Regions from separate parts of the Arthrobacter sp. sptzw32 genome, predicted to be linked through region 1. Evidence: riboswitches for the same ligand, from Rfam matches in the RefSeq annotation. Region 1 holds a riboswitch; each other region holds the start of a gene.

Region 1 (4,505 bases):
CGATGGACTCGGCGTGGTGGCGTTCCCGCCAGATCCGGGCTTTGGCTTTGAACCGGCACGCCGGGATGTCCCCGATCGGCGCGGCCGTGGATGGTATGGGTGTATCCGGGCCCAGGAAGTGGGCTTCGAGGGCGGCGGCGCCGGAAGGGTCCAGGGTGGCGGTTTCCTCCACCATGACCTGGGCGTGCCGCCACGAAATCGTCCCCGTTTGCAGGGCCGAGAGGGTCAGCGGCAACCCTGTGACCAGGGCGTGGGAGGTGGCCAGGAACGCACCAGCGGCACGGCCGCCAAGGGCCAGGAGGCTGCCAATTTCCGCGGCGACCGCCATCTCTCGCGCCTGCACCGGGGTTCCCGGCGCCGCGACAGCATGGACGGTGTCCGCGTACGTCACCGCCGCCCGGGCCTTCAGCCCTGTGACCCGTGCCTCCACGGTGGCCGCGCCGGAGAGGATGTCCAGGCAACCATCGGCCAGGGCAGCCAACGGATCAGCACCATCAACCACCCCGGAACCCGGAGCCTCCGCTTCGGCATAAAGCACGGCAAGGGCGGCATTGATGTCCTCAAACGCCTTCGCTACCGCCGCTTTTCCCATACACCCATCATGGCAAGGGGGTCTGACAATACCGGTTGGAGTGGATGCGCAGGCAGCTGAACTACCCGTTGCCGCGCCGTCATCCGCGGGGTGCACCAGGAAACGGATTCGGCCGCCATCAGCGGGTGACGCCGTTGTCACCTGCTGATGGCGGCCGAAGCTCAGGAAAGAGCGAGCTGGTATATCCGACCGTACGGAAGCCCGTACGGAAGCTCGGGCATCAGCCCCGCAGCCCCGCAGCTCCGCCGGGGACAGTCAGATCGTGACGGCTCCGTTGGCGGTCTCGAACGTCACCGAAAGGATCCCGGGGGTTCCGTGCGGTGCCACCCACTCCACGGCCACGTCCTCGAGCGGCTTCTCTACCGGCTCACCCAGCCATTCAGTAACGCGCTCAGCCGAACCGGCAATGGTCAGGCAGCTCATCTTGACGTTGGTTTCGTAGGCGTTGGACGGGTGCAGGGTCGGGTCGCCCTCCCACTTGAGCATGTACGGAACCTGCGGGTCTGCGATCAGACCGAGGATGCCAATCTGTTTCCAGACCAGTTCGCGGCCGTCGGGAAACTTACGGTTTCCGTTGACCGAGGAGCGGCCAAGGCGCTCTTCGAATGGTGCCAGGTCGTCAACCTCGACGCACCAGCCCATCCAGCCGCCGCCGGCGGCAGACCGCGCACGCACTGCCTGTCCGAAGGGAGCCTTGTCCGAAGCGGGGTGGTCCAGGACCTCCACCACTTCGAGGTACTTGTGTCCCGCAAGCGGGATGATCATATTCCGGGTTCCGAACCGCGGGTGTACCCCGCCCTTCACTGCCTCAACGCCGAGGGCAGAGGAGATACGTTCGGTGGTGGCAGCCAGGCCATCGTGTTCACAGGCGTAAGAGACGTGATCCATGCGCATGGCAACATCTTGGCACTTTGTGATCGGGCTCTCAGCTAAGGCAACCCTTACTGGGATTTTCCCGTGGAAGCACTGGTTTTTCTGCGCAGGTCCCCGAAATCTTGAGGACTATGTTCGTCATAATCCTGTTCGGCCGTGTCTGCACGTTCCTACACTGAGCTCAGGTCATGAGTGCCAGCACGAAGCCCCGGCTTGCTGGCCGGCAACCCTCCACCCGCGGTGGGGTGCCCCGGGTGAGGACCTGGTTGTCCGGCAACGGCCGGATGGCAAGCGCGGCCCGCGGTGCTTCCCAGCATGCCGGGCCCATGTCAAAGGAGCCTTACTTGTCCAACGGATGGTCTTTTGAAACCCGCCAGATCCACGCAGGGCAGGAGCCGGACGGTGCCACCGGCGCCCGGGCCCTTCCCATCTACCAGACCACGTCCTTTGTCTTCCCCAGCGCTGAAAGCGCCGCCAACCGCTTTGCCCTGGCCGAGCTGGCACCCATTTACACCAGGATCGGCAATCCCACGCAGGAAGCGGTGGAGCAGCGGATCGCCAGCCTGGAAGGCGGCCTGGGAGCGTTGCTGCTCAGCTCCGGCCAGGCCGCCGAGACCTTTGCCGTCCTGAACATCGCCGAGGCAGGGGACCACATCGTCGCCAGCCCCAGCCTCTACGGCGGCACCTACAACCTCTTTGCCCATACACTCAAGAAATTCGGGATTTCAGTCACCTTCGTGGCAGATCCGGACAACCTGGACCAGTGGCGCGGGGCAGTCCAGCCCAACACCAAGCTCTTCTTCGGCGAAGTGGTGTCCAATCCGCGGCAGGACGTCCTGGACATCGAAGGCGTGTCCCAGGTGGCGCACGACGCCGGCGTTCCACTGATCGTGGACAACACCCTGTCCACCCCGTACCTGATCCGGCCGCTCGAATGGGGTGCTGACATTGTGGTGCACTCAGCCACCAAGTACCTCGGCGGCCATGGCTCCGCCATTGCCGGAGTGATCGTCGACTCCGGAAAGTTCGACTTTGGCAAGGACCCTGCCCGGTTCCCGGGCTTCAACACCCCGGACCCCACCTACAACGGGCTTGTCTACGCCCGCGATCTCGGCGCAGACGGTGCCCTCGGCGCGAACCTGTCCTACATCCTGAAGGCCCGTGTGCAGCTGCTGCGGGACCTCGGCTCGGCGGTGTCGCCTTTCAACGCCTTCCTCATCGCCCAGGGTCTGGAGACGCTGAGCCTGCGGGTGGAACGGCATGTTGCCAACGCCCTGGAAGTTGCCCAGTGGCTGGAAGCGCGTGACGACGTCGAATCGGTCGCCTATGCGGGGCTTCCCTCCAGCCCCTGGTACGAGCGGGGCCGCAAATACGGCCCCAAGGGGACCGGCGCCATCGTGTCGTTCAACCTTGCCGGTGGCGCGGAGGCGGGCAAGCGTTTTGTAGACGCGCTGGAGCTGCACTCCCACGTGGCGAACATCGGCGACGTCCGGTCGCTGGTGATCCATCCGGCGTCGACCACCCACAGCCAGCTGTCGCCCGAGCAGCAGGTGGTGGCGGGCGTGAACCCCGGCCTGGTGCGGCTTTCGGTGGGGATCGAACATATCGATGACATCCTGGCCGACCTCGAAGCCGGCTTCCGCGCGGCCAAGGAGGCCACCGGAGCCTAGCCCTCCCACAGGGTGGGCGCCCGGGGGCAGCAACGGGCCGGGGAAGTCACAACCAGTCACACTCTTGGCGGCAGGCAGGGGCTGTTTCGTACACTCGAACCAGGTCATGAGTGCCAGTGACAGCCCCGGCTTGCTGGCCGGCAACCCTCCTTCCGCGGCGGGGTGCCCCGGGTGAAGACCTGGCCTGCCGGTCATATGACGGCGGGCAAGCGCGTAGAAGAGGTCTTGCCATGACGGTTACCGTCACCCGTACAACTGTCCCCGAACACGGCATTGTCCGCTACGCCTCCATCGGCGGGCTGAAGCTCGAAGCCGGCGGTTACCTGCCGGACGTTGTTGTGGCCTACGAAACCTGGGGCACCCTGAACGAGGACGGCAGCAACGCCGTCCTGATCGAACATGCACTGACCGGCAGCACCCACGTGACCCGGGGCGACACCGAGGAGCCCGGTTGGTGGGAACAACTCGCCGGGCCGGACGCACCAGTGGATACCAACCGCTTCTTCGTGGTGTCCGTAAATATTGTGGGCGGCTGCTACGGCTCGACCGGGCCCTCGTCGCCTGCCCCGGACGGAAAACCGTGGGGTTCGCGTTTTCCGCTGGTGACCCTGCGGGACAGCACCGTGGCCGAAGCCCGGCTGGCAGACCAGCTCGGAATCCGGAGCTGGTACGCCGTGTTGGGCGGCTCAATGGGCGGCGCCCGCGCCCTCGAATGGGCCGTCACCTTTCCGGAACGGGTGCAGCGCTGCGCCGTGATCTCCATTGGTGCCGCGAGCACGGCAGAACAGATCGCCTTCGCCCAGGCACAGACGCTCGCCATCCGGCAGGACGCCAACTTCAACGGCGGCGACTACTACGGCGGCCCCGCCCCCGAGGAGGGGCTGGCCCTCGCCCGGCGGATCGCCCACATCACGTACCGCTCTCCGGTCGAGCTGGACGGCAGGTTCGGCCGTGCGCCGCAGGCTCCCGAATCACCGTTTCAAGGCGAGCAGCTTGCAGCGCGCGGGCGCTACCAGGTGGAAAGCTACCTGGACCACCAGGGCAGCAAACTGGTCCAGAGGTTTGACGCCAACAGCTATATCGCCATCACCGAAGCGCTCATGAGCCATGACATCTGCAGGGGGCGTGGAGCCCTCGTCCAGACCCTGTCCGCTTGCACTGCACGGTTCTTTGTAGCGGCGGTGGACTCTGACCGGCTCTACTTCCCGTCCCAGTCATGGGAACTGGCCCGTGCCCTCCCCGGCGAGGTAGACGTCCACCTTATCGAGGCACCCATCGGGCACGACGGATTCCTCACGGAGATCGCCCAGCTGGGGAGCCAGCTGCGGGACCATCTTTCGGAGTAGCCCCGGCCCCACAAGCCTGCCCGT
Region 2 (4,505 bases), on a different contig from region 1:
TCACCGTTGACCGCGGGCGCTACACGGCAGTGGTGGGCGAGGACTCAGGAAACGAACGGGTTGTCATAGCCGCGAGGGCCCGGGAGCTGCGCCGCAACCCGGTGGTGGCGGGGGATTTCGTCTCCCTTGTAGGTGACGTCTCGGGCGAACCGGACACCCTGGCCCGGCTGGTGAAGATCCAGGACCGCCGGACCCTGCTGCGGCGCAGCGCCGATGACACGGACCCGGTGGAGCGGGCTGTGGTGGCCAACGCGGACCAGCTGGTGATTGTGGTGGCTGCGGCCAACCCCGAGCCGCGCACCGGCTTCATCGACCGTGCCCTGGTGGCGGCATACGACGCCGGGATCGAGCCGATCCTGTTGGTCACCAAGGCGGACGTCAAGGATCCGGCGGACCTGCTGTCCAACTACACGCACCTGGACTTCCCGGTGATCATCAGCCGCACTGCCGACTCCAGCGCTTCAGGCATTGATGCCCGTTCCGACGACGGACTCTCCGCACGGCTCGACAGCAAAGCCGTGGCTGAGCTCCGCGCGTACCTTGATGAGAAAGTCACGGTCATGCTGGGGCATTCAGGGGTGGGCAAATCCACCATGGTGAATGCCCTGACCGGCGCGGAACGGGCCACCGGCGGGGTCAACGCCGTGACGGGGCGCGGGCGCCACACCTCGTCGTCGGCGCTGGCGTTGAGACTGGCAGACGCACCTGTAGGCAGCTGGATCATCGACACCCCCGGCATCCGTTCATTCGGCCTGGCCCACGTGGATCCGGACCGGATCCTGCGCTCCTTCCCGGACCTCTCCCCCGGCATCGAGGACTGCGAACGCGGTTGCAAGCACACCGCCACCGCGGTGAACTGCGGACTCGACGCCTGGGTGGGCGGCGGCCACGCCGGCGCCACGGGGGCAGCACGGCTCGCTTCGCTGCGGCGCCTGCTGGGCACCGACCCACGCCTGGAGGCGCAGGAGACCAAGGAACTGGGAAGCGTCAACTGACAAGGCCGACCTCCCAGCAGAACCCCGCACAGACGGTAGTTTGGAACCATGATCCAACCCGCTTCAAGCTACAACGATGACCTGCGCCTGGCCCACGTCCTGGCGGACTCCGTGGATGACCAGACCATGAGCCGCTTTAAGGCCCAGGACCTCCACGTGGAGACCAAGCCGGACCTGACGCCGGTCACCGACGCGGACAAGGCCGCAGAAGAAGCCATCCGCGGCCAGTTGTCCCGGTCCCGCCCGCGTGACGCCGTGCTCGGGGAAGAGTTCGGCAGCACCGGCCACGGGTCCCGCCGCTGGATCATCGACCCCATCGACGGCACCAAAAACTTCGTCCGCGGCGTCCCCGTGTGGGCAACCCTGATCGCACTGGTGGATGAAGGCGAGCCCGTCGTCGGAGTGGTGAGCGCACCGGCCCTGGGAAAGCGCTGGTGGGCGGCCAAGGGCATGGGCGCCTACATGGGACGGTCACTGGCGGCCGCCACCCGGCTCCGCGTCTCCAACGTCGCCAACCTGTCCGATGCTTCGCTGTCCTACTCGAGCCTGGGCGGCTGGAAGGAACGCGGCAGCCTGGACAATTTCCTGGGCCTTACCGAGGATGTCTGGCGGACCCGTGCGTACGGCGACTTCTGGTCCTACTGCATGGTGGCTGAAGGCTCGGTGGACATCGCCTGCGAACCCGAACTCAACTTGTACGACATGGCGGCACTTGTGCCGATCGTGGTCGAGGCGGGTGGCCGCTTCACCTCCCTGGAGGGTGAGGACGGGCCCTTTGGCGGCAACGCGCTGGCCACAAATTCCATCCTGCACTCCGAGGTTCTCCGCCGGCTGAACCCTGACCTTGACGATCTCCTCTAAGCGTCTGCATCGAACAATCAGCGGCGGGCGCCTCCCCAAGGAGGCGCCCGCCGTCGTTTTCTTCGGCCATAGCGGGACTTTTCAGTCGGTGCGTAACAAAACGCTTAACATTCCAGCCGGCTTCGAACCTTCCTGCTGCATGTCCTACGCTCTTAACCAGGTCACGAGTGCCAGCGCGAAACCCCGGTTTGCTGGCCGGCAACCCTCCAACCGCGGTGGGGTGCCCCGGGTGACGACCAGGCCGGTCCGGAACGGATGCGGCAAGCGCGGATTCCCGGTGCTGGGAGTCCTTTCAGAGTGAGGTCTGCCCGTGACTACTGCCACCGTCTCCCCCAACGCCGCCGCCCAGCCAGAATTTGTCCAGTCTGATGCTGCCGCCTTCGACGCCCGCCGGGCTGTTGCCGGGCGGCCGCTTTCCGCCGTCACCGGCGCCGAAATCCAGGCGCCGCTGATCTCCGGCGGGCACGTCCGGTACGCCAACCTCGACTACGGAGCCTCTGCTCCCGCCCTCTCCGTGGTCTCGGCCTACCTCAACGAGATCCTGCCGTTCTACGCCAGCGTCCACCGCGGAGCCGGCTACGCGTCCCAGATCAGCACGTCCGTTTATGAAAACGCCCGCAACATCGTGCGCGGATTCGTGGGCGGCCGTCCGGATGATTCGGTGATTTTTACCCGGAACACCACTGATTCGCTGAACCTGCTGGCTGGATGCCTGCCGGAAACGGATGGCCGGCCCGACGGCGACGTCCTGTACCTGGACATCGAGCACCACGCAAACCTGCTTCCGTGGCAGGGCGTCCCCCACCGCAGCATTGTCGCCGCCGACACCATCGCCGGGACCATCGAGTCGGTCCGCGCCGAACTGGAGCAGGGCGGCGTGAGCCTGCTTGCTGTCACCGGTGCCTCCAACGTCACCGGGGAAATCCTTCCCGTCCGGATCCTGGCCACTTTGGCCCACGAACACGGCGCACGGATTGTGGTGGATGCCGCCCAGCTGGCACCGCACCGCCGCATCAATATCGCAGCAGACGGCGTGGACTACCTCGCCTTCTCCGGCCACAAGCTCTACGCACCGTTCGGCGCGGGCGTGCTGGTGGGACGCACGGACTGGCTGGACGCCGGAACGCCGCATCTCGCAGGGGGAGGCGCCGTCAAGGAAGCAAGGCTCGACGGCGTCAGCTGGGCCACCGGCCCGGCCCGCCACGAGGGCGGCTCCCCCAACGTCCTGGGCGCAGCCACTCTGGCACGCGCCACACAGGTGATTGCCGGGCTTGACCAGGACCAGTGGCACGCCCACGAGTCCGCCATCCGCTCGTACCTGGTGGAAGGCCTGCAGAGGATCGACGGCGTAACCGTCCACACGATCTTCAAGGACACGAACCCGGACACGGACACCATCGGCGTGGTCAACTTCTCCGTGGAAGGCTACGACGCCGGACTGGTGGCCGCCTACCTGTCTGCTGAGCACGGTGTGGGCCTGCGCGACGGCCGCTTCTGCGCCCACCCGCTGCTGAAGCGTCTCGGCCTGCCCTCCGGTTCACTGCGCGCCAGCTTCGGCGTCGGCTCACGCCTTGAGGATGCCGAACGGCTCCTTGCCGGCATCGAGTCGCTGCGCCGCCACGGCCTTGGGTGGGACTACGTGGTGGACGCCGGGCGCTGGGTCCCCGCCAACGACACCCGCACCTACCCGCACTGGGCCCCCAACACGCCGGGAACCGCCGGCGCGGCCCCCTGCCTCGACGACTGAGCTCCCTGCCGGGAGCTCCTGTTGCTGCCCGCTGGTTCTGCCTTCTGGCCTTGCCGGCACGACGGGTACGGTAAATTCGAAGGATACCCAGGGCATCAGGCGAAGGAGGCCACACGTGGTACGGGGCGGCCCCAAACTTGATCACGGACGGCGACGGGAGCTCGGCCAGAGCTTCCAGGACGGTGGCCGGCATTACCAGCAGGTCCGCCCTGGCTACCCGGAAGAATCCGCGCAGTGGCTGGTGCCGCAGGGAGCCCTTGACGCCCTCGACGCCGGAGCCGGCACCGGAAAGTTCACCGAACTGCTGCTGGGCCTGGGCCTTACCGTCACCGCCTTGGACCCCTCCGCCGACATGCTCGAACAGTTGCAGGCGCACTACCCCGGCGCCACGGCGGTCCATGCCACCGCAGAGGCAACGGGCCTGCCACCGGAGGCCTTCGACGTCGTCAGTGTTGCCCAGGCCTGGCACTGGTGCGATGCCCTGGCCGCGAGCACGGAACTGGCACGCGTCCTGCGTCCGAACGGAACGCTGGGACTGGTCTGGAACCAGCTGGATACATCGGTTCCCTGGGTCCACCGGCTCTCCCGGATCATGCACGCCGGGGACGTGTACAAACCGGACTTCCGCCCGCTCGTGGGACCGGAGTTCAAGGGGCTTGAGGGCCATGTGACCCATTGGCAGGACCGCGTCACCACCACGGACCTGGTGGAACTCACCAAGTCGCGAAGCTATTACCTCCGCGCAGGTCAAGCAATCCGGGACAAGGTGCTGGCCAACCTGGACTGGTACCTCCACGAGCACCTGGGACACGGCCAGGATGAAGAGCTTGACCTGCCCTACCTGACGCTCACCTGGCGGGCCTTCAAAGCGTGACGGGAAACGGGCAACGGGTAGGCTTGGA
Region 3 (4,505 bases), on a different contig from region 1:
GGATCTATGGGACCTATTCTGCCTATCGACGCGTGGTCACCCGGCTGCTGGACAGCGGAGTCATGCTGGACGAAGGGATGCTCTACTTCGATGCCCGACTGTCACGGAACCACCCCACTGTGGAGGTCCGTGTGGCAGACGTTTGCCTCCGGGCCGAGGATGCAGCCCTTCTTGCCGTTCTCGTCCGTGCGCTCGTGGAGACGGCGGGCCGTGAGTGGCGCCAGGGCATCGATCCGGCGCCGGTGCCCACCGTACTCTTGCGGATGGCCTCCTGGCAGGCCAGCAGCGGAGGACTCAGCGGAGAGCTGTTGGACTTCGGCTCCTTCCGGCCGGCGCGCGCCGCAGACGTAGTGCGTTCACTGGTGGACTATCTCGCGCCGGTATTGCAGGAGCAGGGCGAGCTTTCCCTTGCCCGGCAAGGGGTGGAGGACGTCATTGCCCGTGGAACTGGGGCAGCTGAACAGCGCCGCATCCGCGACAGAGCTTTGGCCGCTGCAGCACCTGAGGATTTGGGCTTCGGCGCAGTGGTGAGGCATGCGGTAGAGGTGACGATGCGTGGCACCCTGGATCTGTCGAAGGTCGAAGAAACGCCCGATCTGCTGCGGGTTCGTCAGCCCTAGTAGGCGGGAAGGGCAGCAGGGCGTCCTCGAGGACCAGCTCAGCTGTGAAGCGCGGGTCACAAGTAACGGGTTCGTGCCATACTCGGCGGGTGACGGCCTCGTATTCCTTTGAAGCAGAACTTTGGCTGTACCCCGGTGAGGCAGGATGGCATTTTGTGACCCTGCCTCCGGACATCGCTGATGACATCCGGGTCCGCGCTGCAGGTGCCGGGACGGCATTCGGCTCGATCAAGGTCACCGCGAAGGTCGGAGAGCACTCCTGGCAGACCTCGCTGTTCCGGGACACCAAGAGCGATTCCTACCTTTTGCCGGTGAAGAAGGAGATCAGGGACAAAGCGCAGGTCGGTGCAGGTGACGGCATTGCCGTCCAGCTCTCCGTCTAGGCTAAATCTGCTTCAGCGCCTGTTCGAGGTCGCCGATCAGGTCGTCCACGTCCTCCAGCCCCACGGATAGCCGCACCACGCCGTCGCTCAGGCCGATGGCTGCGCGGCCCTCCGGACCCATTGCGCGGTGAGTAGTGGTGGCGGGGTGGGTAATGAGGGACTTTGAGTCGCCCAGGTTATTGGAGATATCGATGATGCGGAGGCCGTCCAGCAGCGCAAAGGCAGCCTCCTTGCCCGAGCGGGCACCCGTCGTCGCCAGTTCCAGGGTCAGGACCGTCCCGCCGGCACTCATCTGCCGGGCCGCCAGCTCGTACTGCGGGTGCGACTTCAGGAGCGGGTACTTCACCCAGCTCACGGCAGGCTGCTGTTCCAGCCATTCGGCCAGCTGCAGGGCTGACGCCGAGGAGTGGTTGACGCGGAGGGCCATTGTTTCCAGGCCCTTGGTAAGCACCCAGGCGTTGAAGGCGGACAGCGATGGACCGGTGTGGCGCATCAGCTGCTTGACCGGGCCGTCAATGAATTCCTTGGTGCCCAGGATGGCGCCGCCCAGCACCCGGCCCTGGCCGTCGATGTGCTTGGTGCCGGAGTAGACAATCACGTCGGCGCCGAGCTGGCCGCAGCGCTGCAGCAGGGGAGTGGCGAAAACGTTGTCCACCACCACAGTGGCACCTGCGGCATGTGCCAGCTCACTGACCGCGGCGATGTCCACGATTTCCTGCATGGGGTTGGAGGGGGATTCAAAAAACACAGCGGTGGTGGGCTCGGACAACGCAGAGCGCCACTGCTCCAGGTCAGGCCCGTCCACAAAAACCGTTTCGACACCCCAGCGCGGCAGGATCTCGTTCAGGATGACGAAGCAGGAACCGAACAGGGACCGGGCGGCCACGACGCGGTCACCTGCAGCCAGCAGGGCACCCAAAGCGGTAAAGACCGCGGACATGCCCGACGCCGTCGCAAAGCATGCCTCGGTTCCCTCGAGGAGGCGGAGCCGCTCCTGGAAGGTGGCAACGGACGGGTTGCCGTAGCGGGAGTACACAAAGCGCTCGTCCTCACCGGTGAAGGCCCGTTCAGCAGCGGCTGCGGATTCGTACACGAACCCGGAATTCAGGAACACGGCCTCGCTGGTTTCCTGGAAATTGGTGCGGTCCAGCCCGCCGCGCACGGCCTGGGTGTTGCTGCTCCAGCCGGCGGCGTCTTCGTTGAAGGTCACTTAGTTCTTTCCGAGGTTGGTGGGCAGGCCGCGGTTCTTCCAGCCGTTGACGGTGCGTTCGCCGTAGCGGTCCGGCTCGCCCTCGAAGCCCTCCAGCACGTTGTAGGACGTAAAACCGGCCTGGGTGGCAGCAATCGCAGCCGCGATGGACCGCTGCCCCGAGCGGCACAGGAAGATCAGCTCCGTCGATGAGTCTTCCGGCGCCTGCTGGGTGAGGGAACTGATGAAGTCGGGGTTGGGAATGCCGCCCGGAAACGTCCACTGGATGAACAGCGGATCATTGTCGGTGGCCTTGGTGTCAGGAATGCCGATGTGGGCCCATTCGCCCTCGGTCCGCACATCCACGAGGATGGCTCCGTGCTCCAGTTTGTCCCACGCCTCCTGGGGCGTCAGGTCTCCCGCGTAGCTCATGCGTGGCCCTCGCCGTCGAACTCGAGGTCCTCGCCGGCGGCCTCTAGGTTATCCACCGCGGTGGCAACGGCGGCATCAGCGGAGGCGATGGCTGCCGGAAGGACCAGGGCCTGCGCCACTATCACCTGGCCGCCGTTGGTGGTGGCGGCCGGGCTGCCGTGAAGCACGTAGCCCTCGGCCAGGGCGGCCGAAATCCGTTCGCAGAATGTCCGGTCGTCCGGGCCGGTGACGAGCCGGTACGAAAGTCTCTCTTCAGGGGCAGGTGCGTCAGACACGACGGATCTCCTTCTCTCACGCTTGCAACACGATTCGGTCGATATGCCGAGTATTCACCTGAGGCACCCCGCCGCGGAAGGAGGGTTGCCGACCGGTTAGTCAGGGCTTGGCACCGGTACTCATTACTCCCAAAAAACGTAACACTTGGCGGGCATGCCCGCACCGCCGTCGTCGTCATGTTCCGTAACTGAACCGGCCCTGCCCGCTGAGCGGCCGGCACGTCACTTTCGGTAACCCACGACGGCGGGACTCGCTCCGGCGTCAAGGCACCTGGCGTGCCGCACATATTGACGCCGGATAAAGTTCTTTTGGGGCAGGCCGCCCCGTCATTGGAGTATCAGCTTCGGGGGGTCCCATCAGCACGTCATCAGCCGCCGCGCCCAAGCGCGGGCACAACAGCCCGCTGCCTGCCCGGACTTCCCGCAACGGCTTGCTGGTCCTGACCCGCGCCACGGCCGCCTTCCTTGTTTTGATGCTGATGGCAGTCCTGCTGATAGTGCTGCCGGCGGGACCAGCCCGTGCGGCAGAGACCTTTCCGGGCGACGGCAAGCCGCTGCTGGGCGCTGTGCTGGAATGGGGCGAGGACACCGCTGCCGGTTTCGCCGGCCGCCTGGGTGCCTCACCGGCCCTGCTCGGGCACGACATAGCCATCCCGTTCCGCGCCTCGGAGAAAAATGACATCCGGGGCTTCCTGGAACAGTCAGGTGAACAAGGCGCACATGCAATGCTCACGGTGCAGCCCACGGTTCCGCTGGACCAGATCACTGCAGACACCGCTTCAGCATTCGCCGGCGAAGTGGCCGATCTGACAGGCAACTTCAAAGGCCACGTGCTGATCCGTTTTGCCCCCGACATGAATGCCAGCTGGGTGGAATGGGGCCAGCAGCCCAGCGCCTACCGGTCCGCCTTCCAGGCCGTCGCCGCAGCCTTCAACAATCTCGACGGCGGCCGTACCGCCATGGTGTGGGAGCCCTACCTGGGCAAGGACTACCCCTTCAACCGGCACCGGAATGTGCCGGTGCCGGGAAGCGAAGGTTTCGCCCTGCTCGATACCAACCGCGACGGCGCGTGGGACGGCTCGGACGCGGCCTATAGCCCTTACTATCCGGGGGACGAGGCGGTGGACTGGGTGGGGCTGACAGCATTCCACGACGACACGGCCGGCGGGGCGCCCGTCAATACCGTTCCCCGGCAGGGCGAACTTCAGGAAATGCTTACTGCATCGGGTAGCGAAAACTTTTACGCAACGTATTCGGAGGGTAAAGATAAGCCGTTCCTGCTGCAGACGTCCGCCTTCTACAGCCCGGCGTCCGGCGGCGCCACCGAAATGGAGATCAAAGCCTCCTGGTGGGACCAGGTCCTCGGCGCCGCAGGATCAACCGAATTCACCAGGACCGCCGCGGTGGTGTGGGATGAACGCACAAACACCAGAGACACGGGTGTGGCTGGCATCAACTGGCTGCTCACCGGGAACCCTGCCATCGCAGACGCAGCCCGGCAGAGGCTGCAGGCTTCCCCGCTGGTCACCGGGCCGGTCACGGAGGTTGTGGCAGGCAGCGGGCACGTGCGGGCCAACACCCTTTCAGGCCCTGCTTCCTGGACTGT

Evidence for each region. A riboswitch is a leader RNA that binds a small molecule or an ion and turns the genes downstream of it on or off. The one in region 1 is predicted to bind S-adenosylmethionine.
Region 2: linked by a shared signal. The riboswitch ahead of AC5RVN_RS02565 (aminotransferase class V-fold PLP-dependent enzyme) and the one ahead of AC5RVN_RS07295 (bifunctional o-acetylhomoserine/o-acetylserine sulfhydrylase) in region 1 are both predicted to bind S-adenosylmethionine.
Region 3: linked by a shared signal. The riboswitch ahead of AC5RVN_RS09240 (DUF1737 domain-containing protein) and the one ahead of AC5RVN_RS07295 (bifunctional o-acetylhomoserine/o-acetylserine sulfhydrylase) in region 1 are both predicted to bind S-adenosylmethionine.

The regions. Positions count from the first base shown of each region.
Region 1 covers NZ_JBNHEZ010000003.1:154,448-158,952, reverse strand. The annotation lists gene AC5RVN_RS07305 (HNH endonuclease signature motif containing protein) at 1-592, opposite strand, end outside; gene AC5RVN_RS07300 (VOC family protein) at 848-1,486, opposite strand; SAM riboswitch class IV at 1,650-1,765, shown strand; gene AC5RVN_RS07295 (bifunctional o-acetylhomoserine/o-acetylserine sulfhydrylase) at 1,810-3,135, shown strand; SAM riboswitch class IV at 3,238-3,353, shown strand; gene metX (homoserine O-acetyltransferase MetX) at 3,366-4,481, shown strand.
Region 2 covers NZ_JBNHEZ010000001.1:525,659-530,163, reverse strand. The annotation lists gene rsgA (ribosome small subunit-dependent GTPase A) at 1-995, shown strand, start outside; gene hisN (histidinol-phosphatase) at 1,044-1,856, shown strand; SAM riboswitch class IV at 2,016-2,129, shown strand; gene AC5RVN_RS02565 (aminotransferase class V-fold PLP-dependent enzyme) at 2,167-3,603, shown strand; gene AC5RVN_RS02560 (class I SAM-dependent methyltransferase) at 3,719-4,477, shown strand.
Region 3 covers NZ_JBNHEZ010000004.1:62,697-67,201, forward strand. The annotation lists gene AC5RVN_RS09220 (glutamate--cysteine ligase 2) at 1-620, shown strand, start outside; gene AC5RVN_RS09225 (DUF1905 domain-containing protein) at 710-1,003, shown strand; gene AC5RVN_RS09230 (O-succinylhomoserine sulfhydrylase) at 1,005-2,213, opposite strand; gene AC5RVN_RS09235 (rhodanese-like domain-containing protein) at 2,214-2,624, opposite strand; gene AC5RVN_RS09240 (DUF1737 domain-containing protein) at 2,621-2,899, opposite strand; SAM riboswitch class IV at 2,913-3,027, opposite strand; gene opgC (OpgC domain-containing protein) at 3,373-4,505, shown strand, end outside.